DNA from 3 places in the Glaciecola siphonariae genome. Region 2 is predicted to be linked to each of the others. Evidence: predicted binding sites of a transcription regulator. Region 2 holds the regulator's gene; each other region holds the start of a gene.
The links. The regulator LexA, encoded in region 2, represses DNA repair genes until DNA is damaged. The targets are predictions, from matches to a motif close to TACTGTATNNNNATACAGTA.

Region 1: the regulator LexA is predicted to act here: its motif matches at 2,229-2,248, upstream of recN (DNA repair protein RecN).
Region 3: the regulator LexA is predicted to act here: its motif matches at 1,462-1,481, upstream of uvrD (DNA helicase II).

The regions. Positions count from the first base shown of each region.
Region 1 is NZ_JBHSGU010000002.1:1,084,299-1,087,587, reverse strand. Features, by position in the region: gene ACFO4O_RS06180 (outer membrane protein assembly factor BamE) at 42-389, opposite strand; gene recN (DNA repair protein RecN) at 534-2,207, opposite strand; gene nadK (NAD(+) kinase) at 2,337-3,209, opposite strand.
Region 2 is NZ_JBHSGU010000001.1:117,859-121,147, forward strand. Features, by position in the region: gene coxB (cytochrome c oxidase subunit II) at 1-982, opposite strand, end outside; gene lexA (transcriptional repressor LexA) at 1,604-2,227, opposite strand; gene plsB (glycerol-3-phosphate 1-O-acyltransferase PlsB) at 2,408-3,289, shown strand, end outside.
Region 3 is NZ_JBHSGU010000005.1:442,225-445,513, forward strand. Features, by position in the region: gene ACFO4O_RS13110 (GGDEF domain-containing protein) at 1-928, opposite strand, end outside; gene ACFO4O_RS13115 (hypothetical protein) at 1,093-1,404, opposite strand; gene uvrD (DNA helicase II) at 1,572-3,289, shown strand, end outside.

The sequences.
Region 1 (3,289 bases), on a different contig from region 2:
CTTGCCATAGCTGCCTCATAGAATCTTAAAGGGATCGAGTTTTAGGCTAGAGGTTGGTCAAATTCTTCAGGTTTTGGATAATCGCCAGTCAGGTCAGTGAGTTTGCCGTCTTCAAAGGTCAAAATAAGATGTTTTTTTACATCCTCACCGCGCTTTCTCATGCCGCGCTTCATCTCATAATAATAATACCAAGTATCATCACTAAAGCTATCTTCAACCACAGGGTTACCTAACACAAAGCGAACCTGCTCTTTGGTCATTTCTACTCTTAACTTGTTCACGTCTTTTTGATCTAAGAAATTACCCTGAGGCACGTCGATTCGATAAATCCAGTCGGTGCAGCCAGTTAAGAGCGTGAACGACAAGATAATAATGCTTAAAAACTTCATACGACTTCCATTTAAAAATTTCGCCAAGATACTACCTTACAAGGCTCTGACCAATCAATGCCTAATTGGTTCAAGTAGCAGTCAGAACGCAATTTGAGACGATTTTGTTTAAAAATTCATCACGAAGTTTGTGTAAGCCATCGTTTATTGTTTTAGTAGGTCTTTAGCGTTCGCAATTGCCGTGTCGGTAAGTTCATCTCCTGCAAGCAAGCGCGCGATTTCATTTACCCGCTCCTCTTTAGTGAGTTTGAGCACTTTTGTTTCGGTGCTAACGCCATCGGTTAATTTAGTAACAAATAACTGATGATGACCTTGTGCAGCAACTTGCGGCAAATGCGTCACGCAAATTACCTGAGACTGCGCCCCCAATTTGTTTAAGAGTTTGCCGACAATCGATGCGGTTTGTCCGCTTATGCCAGTATCAACTTCGTCAAATACTAGGGTAGGGATGCTGTAGTCTCGCGAACGAATGACCTGAATGGCCAAACCAATTCGGGCGAGCTCACCGCCAGACACCACTTTCTCTAGTACGTCTGGTGCTTGGCCGGGATTTACCGATACAAGCAAGCGTATTTCGTCATTTCCTTTTGCACTGGGTGCATTTTGTTCATGATGAGTCAGCGTTGTGCTTACCACCGCGTGAGGCAAATTCATTTGTTTAATACTTTGTGCAATCTCTTCGGAGAGCTTGTCTGCAGCGACCTGACGCGACTTATGTAGCGCATGAGCGCACTTGCGATAATCCTCTAGGGTTTGGGTGTAACTAGCTTCTAAATCAGCAAGCGAGGCTTCTTCGCTCTGTAATAAGGCAAGTTCGGCGGCAAGCTCAGCATGACAAATATGTAGATTTTCTGGCGCTACTGCGTGTTTGCGAGCCAAATCAAGGGCGCTTGCATAGCGCTGCTCAATTGCTTTTAACTGTTCTGGGTCGGTTTCAAGGCCCGATTGATAGTGAGAAAGCTCGGTATAAGCTTCTTCAGCCTGTATCACTGCGCCTTGCAGCAGTTCATGTGCGTCTTTTAATGCAGGGTCAGTATCTAAATTATCGGCTAAGCTCCGAAGGGCGGAGTTTAGCAGTGATAAGGCATTGTTTTGCTCGTCATCTTTTAATAGGTAGCACGACTTTTCGGCGCTCTCGATGAGTTCTTGAACAGAGTTGAGTTTTTTAAAATCGGCCTCAAGCTGTTCAAACTCACCTTCTGATAAAGCAAACAGGTCGAGTTCGTCCACCTGATATTGTAAAAGGCTTACGCGGTCGAGGCGTTGCTGTTGAGCTAGTTGTAGGGCCTTTAGGCGTTTAGATTGTTCGCTGTAATCAAGATAAGCTTGTTTAGTTTTGGCCAAAAGTTCGCTGTGCTGAGCATAGCCGTCTAGCAGTGCTAATTGATTGTCGGGTTTTAAAAACTGATGATGATCGTTTTGACCATGAATGTGAGCAACCATTGCGCCTAAGCTTTTGAGTTGGGCTAAGGTTACCGCAACGCCATTGATGAATGCTTTAGAGCGTCCCTCTTTGCTTACAACGCGGCGAATAAAGCACTCGTCTGGGTTATCGTCTTGTGCAAGCATTTGCTCATTAAGCCAGGCTTTAACTTTGGGTAACTTATTAATATCAAAATGCGTCACAACTTCTGCTCGCTGCGCGCCTTGGCGAACAATATTTGACTCAGCACGTTGTCCTAAACACAAGCCGAGGGCGTCTAGCGCGATTGACTTACCCGCGCCGGTCTCACCGGTGATGGCGGTTAAACCTTTATGCAGACTTAACTCAACATGTTTTACAACGGTAAAATTCTTAATATCTATATGAACAAGCATGATGCACACTCCCGCAATTGATACTGATAATATATACAGTATTTAGCAGTGTGTAAAGACTGGCTTTTAGCTTTGTTTTTGTAATTTTATGATGACGTAAATCGTCAATGCTAGCTTATATGTCGCTACTTAATACAGTTTACTGCCCCAGTTGAGCTTGGTGCGCAGCACATTAAAATAGTTGTAGTCGGGCGGGTGCACTAGGGTCAAATGCTTTTTATTCTTTCGAATTTTTACGTAATCTCCCGGCTCAACCGCTATTACCACATGGCTGTCGCAGCTGATTTGTACGCTATCGGTATTCTTTTTTGAAATTTTGAGCGTGATTTCACTGTTTGCATCTACCACAACCGGTCGGTTGCTTAAGGTGTGTGGAAACATAGGGACAAGCGTAAGAGCATCTAGGTGAGGCACGAGTATCGGACCGCCGCCAGAAAGCGAATACGCAGTAGAGCCTGTAGGTGTGGCAATAATCAAACCATCGGAGCGTTGACTAAACACAAAGTCGCTGCCCACATAGAGCTCAAATTCCATCATGTGTGCCACTTTACTATGGTGCAGTACCACCTCGTTTATCGCGCTATGAGATTGCTGCAACTTATCATCTCGGAACACTTGAGCTTCAAGAATAAAGCGTTTTTCGCGATAGGTTTTATTATTAAATATATGGTCGAGTTGCTGAGGAATATCTTCAGGGTTAATGTCGGTTAAAAACCCTAGGTTACCGCGGTTTACGCCCACCACATCCACGTCGTATTCGGCCAGTACACGTGCTGCGCCAAGCATATTTCCGTCTCCACCCACAACAATGGCGAGGTCTGCTTGTTCGCCTATTTGCGCCATCGACGCGGCATTTGAGCTATCGTTCATGCTCTGAGCTATGCGGTTCTCAATCAATATAGTGCAGTTGCGCTTATTGAGCTCGTCTATCAATATTTCAATACTGCTGTGAGTGGCTTCATGGCTTGGCTTTCCAATTAAACCCACAGTGGTGTACCGCATAAATAACTCTCTTCAAACATAAGCTTAGTAACAGATTATAGAAGCACACACAGCTTGCAAGAAAAAACTGTACTTACCTG
Region 2 (3,289 bases):
ACTGCATGGCAGTTCCTGCTTTACCGTAAACGATGATATCTATGTGGGCTTGTTGATCTTCTGTGGCTATCTTCGAGCCTTTAATCGCAGGGAACACGCCGGCAAGACCTTCACCATTTGGCATATGACATGCAGCGCAAACAGCTTCATATACGCGTTTCCCATCAGTCATCAGCTCTTCCATCGACATGTTCATCGCCAACAAACGCTGCTCTTCTTCTTTGGCACGAATGGCAATCGCTTCTTGTTCTTCAATCCATGCTTGATAATCTGCAGGATCTTTCGCGATGACCACGATGGGCATAAACCCGTGGTCTTTACCACACAGCTCCGCACACTGACCACGGTATACACCGGGCTCATTCACGTTAGTCCATGCTTCGTTTATAAAACCGGGATTAGCATCTTTCTTAACGGCAAAATCAGGCACCCACCAAGAATGAATAACATCATCGGAGGTGATGAGAAAACGCACTTTTTGGCCAGTAGGAATCACGAGAGGACGGTCAACTTCGAGCAGATAGTTTTCGCCCTTTGTAAACTTGTTGCGGATTTGTTCTTGCTGAGTAGCGAGTGTAGAGAAAAACTCAACATCGTTATCCATGTACTTGTAATGCCATTTCCACTGAGAACCAGTGACCAATACCGTCAGGTCAGGTTTAGACACGTCTTCCATATCTATCAGCGTATTTGCCGCTGGCACAGCCATGGCAATGAGGATTAAGAACGGCACTACTGTCCACGCAATCTCTACTTTTACATTTTCATGGAAATGCGCAGGTTTAGCGCCCTTGGACTTACGGTGTTTCACCATTGAGTAAAACATAACCCCGAAAACCAACACAGCAATGCCTATGCAGATGTAGAACATCATCATATGTAGGCCATACACCTGTTGGCTAATCTCTGTTACGCCTGGACGCAGGTTTAAATCTGACCGCTCACCAGCAGTAGTGGCTAGCGACATCATCGGCGCACTCATCAATAGAGTACTTAAAGCAATTTGCAGCGACTTCACACTTGACTCCCAAAATTGAGGTTGACGCATTATGTGTTTTATCAAAATTTACAGCTTAAGTAAGCGTGTTTCGATACGAATTAACGTCGGATGTTATTAGAATGTGAATAACTGTATAATGATTAATCAAACAAAAGCTTACGTCTAGTACTTTTTGGAGAAAAACCATACAAACAGTTCGAATTATCCACGAGTTTGCTGTTTTTTTAATCAAAAGAAAATAAAGCGTGTAAAAAACAAACACCATGCTGTGAATTTTTTGTTACGCAAATATAAAATTTTGCGCAATGGCTCGCGCGATTGTGAGAGAGAATCTAGATAAATATCTCAATAAAAAAAGCAAAAAAACTCGCCGTCATGTTTCTATAAGGGCGAGTTTCAGTTGATTTATATTTGGGCGAGAATTACCAAGCCGTTTACCCTAATTTGAGCGTAGCGCTTTCTCGTTAAGTTCACAGCATGAAACTACTACTCGCATTTTCTCGACATTCGAGCCAAAGCGAGTTGAGATTCGCATGCCAGCAATAGGTGAGAGTGACACCAACAGGGCTAATTGCCGGCGGAGGCCAATTAGGCGAAGGCCCTCTAATTGAAGTCTACATTATCCCGAATAACGCCAACCGCTAGTCCCTCAATTTCAAAGTATTGAGAGCGTAGGTCTACCTCAATGGGCGAAAAGTCATCATTTTCGGCATGCAAAATCACTAATGGCCCTTTCTTCTCGAAGCGTTTTACCGTCACATCTTCGTCAATACGTGCCACCACAACCTGCCCGTTTCGCACATTATTAGTTTTGTGTACGGCAAGCAAATCACCGTCCATAATGCCGATTTTCTTCATACTCATACCGTTAACACGCAATAAAAAATCTGCGCCCGGATGAAACATTGCAGGGTCTACTTTATAGTGAGAGTCAACATGCTCTTGCGCCAATATAGGTTGTCCGGCTGCAACACGGCCAATCAAAGGAATGCCTTGTTCAACATTGTCTTCGAGCGCGCAGTTCAATCGAATGCCTCGAGAAGTACCCGGAAGAATTTCTATTACGTTCTTTTTTGCAAGCGCCTTCAAATGCTCTTCTGCCGCGTTAGCGGATTTAAAGCCGAGTTCGCGCGCTATCTCAGCGCGAGTAGGGGGCATGCCCGTATCTATCATGGTAGATTTGATCAGATTGAGCACTTCTTCTTGACGTGGAGTTAGTGGACGCATAACCAGCCTGTTTTTCTATACAGTTAAGTCGAGTATAACTTTTTAATCGCAAAGCGCAACACTCTTGTTAAGGTTTGTGGTGATGATCACGCCTTTTGACCTTTTTTGAACAACGCTTATTAATATTCCACTTTCGCAAAGCGTGTTATTATTCAGTGACTAAGTTAGTTCGGAGCGCACATGCTAAATATTGGTTCTGCCTTTCGTTGGCTCGTATCGAAAGCGGTTGGTTGGTTAGTGTCGGTAAAAAGTGTCCCTGCAAATCTTGAAAAAGAATTGGGCATTGATAAAAGCAAACCCATTTTATATTTGTTGCAAACGGAGTCTTTTACAGACCAAGTTGCCCTTGAAAAGTCAACCAAAGCATTGGGATTGCCGAGCGTTTTTGAGCCTATTGAAATTGCCGGACAAGAACGGAAAAGACGCTATTTTTTAACACGTCCACAAAGCCTTTTAACGCGCCGGGTGTCTAAGACATCGATTGAAGATGTTTTTACCGAGTACTTTCATCTGCACCGCGAACACCCAGAAATCGATTTACAAATTCTGCCTGTGTTTATTTCGTGGGGTCGCTCGGCCGGAAAAGAAAAAAGCGGCTTTGCGCAGCTTTTTGCTAGCAAAGCCTCACCCAACTGGTTAAGAAAGTTATTTATTGTGTTGATATTTGGCCGCGATAACTTTGTTAGTTATTCGCCTGCGGTTTCTACCCGCCAAATGTCGCAACTACACGGCAGCGACAAGCAAATTGCTCAGAAACTTGTACGCGTTGCCCGCACCCATTTTCAGCGCAAACGACAAACGCTTTCTGGCCCTACACTGCTCGAACGACAAACCTTATACAACTCAATTTTAGGCGCAAGCTCAGTAAAGAGCGCTATTAGCGATGAGGTGAAGCACAAAGCAATTAGTTACGAAAAGGGCCGAGAAGATGCGCTCGCATACATCAACGAAATTTCTGCTGACTATCGTGAAGGCTTAATTCGCATAGGCGACAGATTGCTCAAACGTGTATGGAATAAAATTTACGATGGCATTGAAGTAGGTCATCCTGAACGTGTGCGT
Region 3 (3,289 bases), on a different contig from region 2:
CTACACCAACGCTTACGGTAACCGGATGACCACTGATAATCTCAGAGCTACTTAGCGTTTCTCGAATGCATTCGGCAATGCTAGCGGCGTGTGTTTTAGTAGTATTGGGCATTAATAGTAAAAACTCTTCACCCCCTACCCTGAATAATTTGTCGTCTGAGCGCATATGCTGGGTAATGATGGCACTGAATGCTTTTAATACCTTATCGCCCACATCATGCCCAAAATCGTCGTTGATATGTTTAAAGTGGTCTATATCGAACATGCAAAGCGTTGATGTTGTGTCGTTGACGTGCTGTTGATGCGCAAACTGCGCAAGGGTATCTTGTAAAGACTGACGATTGAAGGCTCCGGTCAAAGGGTCGGTCAGCGACTGTGTGCTAAGCAAATTACGTTGGTTTTCAATTTCTCGAAAACAAAAATACATAAACGAGCCGCAGCCTAAACTGGTCACCATAAAACGCACGAGCACTTTTACGTCAACATAAAAAAAGGCAGTAACAGACGCCACAACAAATAGCACAATCGCGGCTTTTACTGCATATTTTAGCGGCAAAATTAAGTAGTAAGTACACAAAGCCATGTAGGTCCAAAAGGTGCCTATCACGCCAAGTTTTTCAATGGCAAACACGATGGAGAATGCGAGCGCTGGCGCTGCGCCCCATAAATTTAGCCATAGCACGTATTTACCTCTAAACGACGCGACTGTATTAAGTACGCATACAACAAGCACCGCAACCGAGGCAATGCCAATTAGGCTGCGACCTTGATAAAAATTGAGCCAAGAAAACGGCGCGATAATGAGCGCGCCTAAAATACACATTACCAAGACTGAACGCACTAAAAAGCCGTTCTCAACAGGCCCTTCTGGCAGCACGCTTTTTGCAAGCGCGCTTTTAATCCTGATAAGCGTCGGGCTATTACTCATGAAGCTGTATCTATCGCGGTGAATTTTTGCATATCTTTGTATCGACCGCCTAAGCATAAACTAAAACGGTTCATGCTCGGGGTAGCTTGGCCGTGTTATTCCTATATATCGCTTGTTTGAAATCCCTTTGTAGGACTCGCTTTTGGGTAATCACTTTTGGGGAATCACTTTTTAGCGATAACAAAGGTAAGAGGCTTACTGGCGCTTAGTTTGCCGCCGCTTATGGTGACCTTGTCGTCGCGCATCGCCTGTCGCACTTCGCTATTTACCTTATGCATAAATACAATGCGAACAATCACCACTAGCGCAGCAATGGGCATTAATACATTAGCAATGTAAGCATAAGCCTCTAGGCTCGGTACAAAGGTAACAGCCATGAGCAACAACAAAACAAACAACAGTACGTACATAGAATAGGGCCTAAATACGACAACAATTTCATTGTCGGTTTCTGTGCGTTGGTATAGTAGGTTCATGAATAATCCATCGCGCTGTACGCGCTGTTTTAAAAAGCTAATGCTCTAACAATAAAAAACTGTATAAATAAACAGCTATGTGATAAAAACATCACATTGTTTGCTACACTATTGGCAGCTTATTTTACTTAACGTTATTACGCAAAAACGACTTAAAGGTTTACTGAATGGATGTATCACGACTGCTCGACCAACTCAATGATAAACAGCGAGAGGCGGTGGCAGCGCCCAATGCCAATATGTTGGTGCTCGCGGGGGCGGGTAGCGGCAAAACGCGTGTGTTGGTGCATCGTATTGCGTGGATGATGGAAGTTGAAGCCATCGCACCCTTTAGCATTTTGGCGGTTACCTTTACCAATAAAGCCGCAAGAGAAATGCGCGGGCGTGTTGAGCATCTCATGAAAGCGCCTATGAACAGCATGTGGATTGGCACTTTTCACGGGCTCGCGCATCGACTTCTGCGCCTGCACTACGAAGATGCCGGCCTGCCGCAAAATTTTAGTATTCTTGATTCGGACGATCAGTATCGTTTAATAAAACGCTTACTTAAAGCAATGAACTTGGACGAGAAACACTGGCCGGCGAAACAAATCCAGTGGTTTATAAACGGCAATAAAGACGAAGGTCTGCGTGCGGCTCATGTTGAAACCCACAACGACCCAACGCAGCAAAAAATGAAAGAAATTTACGCGGCTTATGAGCAGACTTGCAAACGCTCTGGGCTGGTCGATTTTGCTGAACTCTTGCTGTTAGCCTTTGAGATTTTGCGCGACAATGAGTCGCTTCGTCATCATTATCAAAAACGCTTTAGAGCGGTCTTAGTAGACGAATTTCAAGATACAAACAACATTCAATATGCATGGCTGAAATTGCTCAAAAGCCCTGAAAACAGCATGATGATAGTGGGCGATGACGACCAATCTATTTATGGATGGCGAGGCGCTAACGTTGAAAATATTTCTCACTTTCTAAAAGATTTCCCCTCAAGCATTACCATTCGCCTTGAACAAAACTATCGCTCCACCAGCAATATTTTGCAGGCAGCTAACGCAGTGATTGCCAACAATCAGGGCCGCTTAGGAAAAGACCTGTGGACAGAGGGAGCAGAAGGAAAAAAAATAGCCCTATATGCCGGTTTTAACGAGATGGACGAAGCGCGGTTTATTGTGTCGCGCATCAAGCAGTTTTTTGATGATGGCGCCGCGCTGAAAGACTGCGCTATTTTATATCGTAACAATGCGCAGTCTCGTGTATTAGAAGAGGCTTTACTGCATGAAGGATTGGCTTATCGCATCTATGGCGGCCTGCGCTTTTTTGAGCGTCAAGAAATCAAAGACGCCTTAGCATACATGCGCCTTATAAATAACGTAATAGATGACGCAGCCTTTGAGCGGGTAGTAAACACACCTACTCGCGGGATGGGCGAAAAAACCTTGGCTAACATTCGTAGCCATGCCCGCGAGCACGAGCTGTCGATGTGGGATGCCAGTCAAACTATGCTCAGCGCCAAGCTATTGTCTGGCAGGGCGGCGAATGCGCTTCAAAGCTTTATTGACCTTATCAAAAAGCTGACTGAAAAAGTCGCTCCCCTACCGCTTGAGAAAAAAGCAGACGATATCATTAAGGGGTCGGGCTTATATGCGATGTATCAGGCTGAAAAGGGCGAAAAGGCGCAGGCACGAGTTGAAAACTTACAAGAATTAGTGACCGCCTGTAAGCAATTTGAGGCCCCAGAAGATGCCGAAGAAATGACCCCAATGGCAGCATTTTTAGCCCATGCATCCTTAGAGGCAGGAGATGCACAAGCCGACGCCGACCAAGATGCGGTGCAAATGATGACAATACACACCGCAAAGGGCTTGGAATTTCCCTTAGTCGTGCTTGC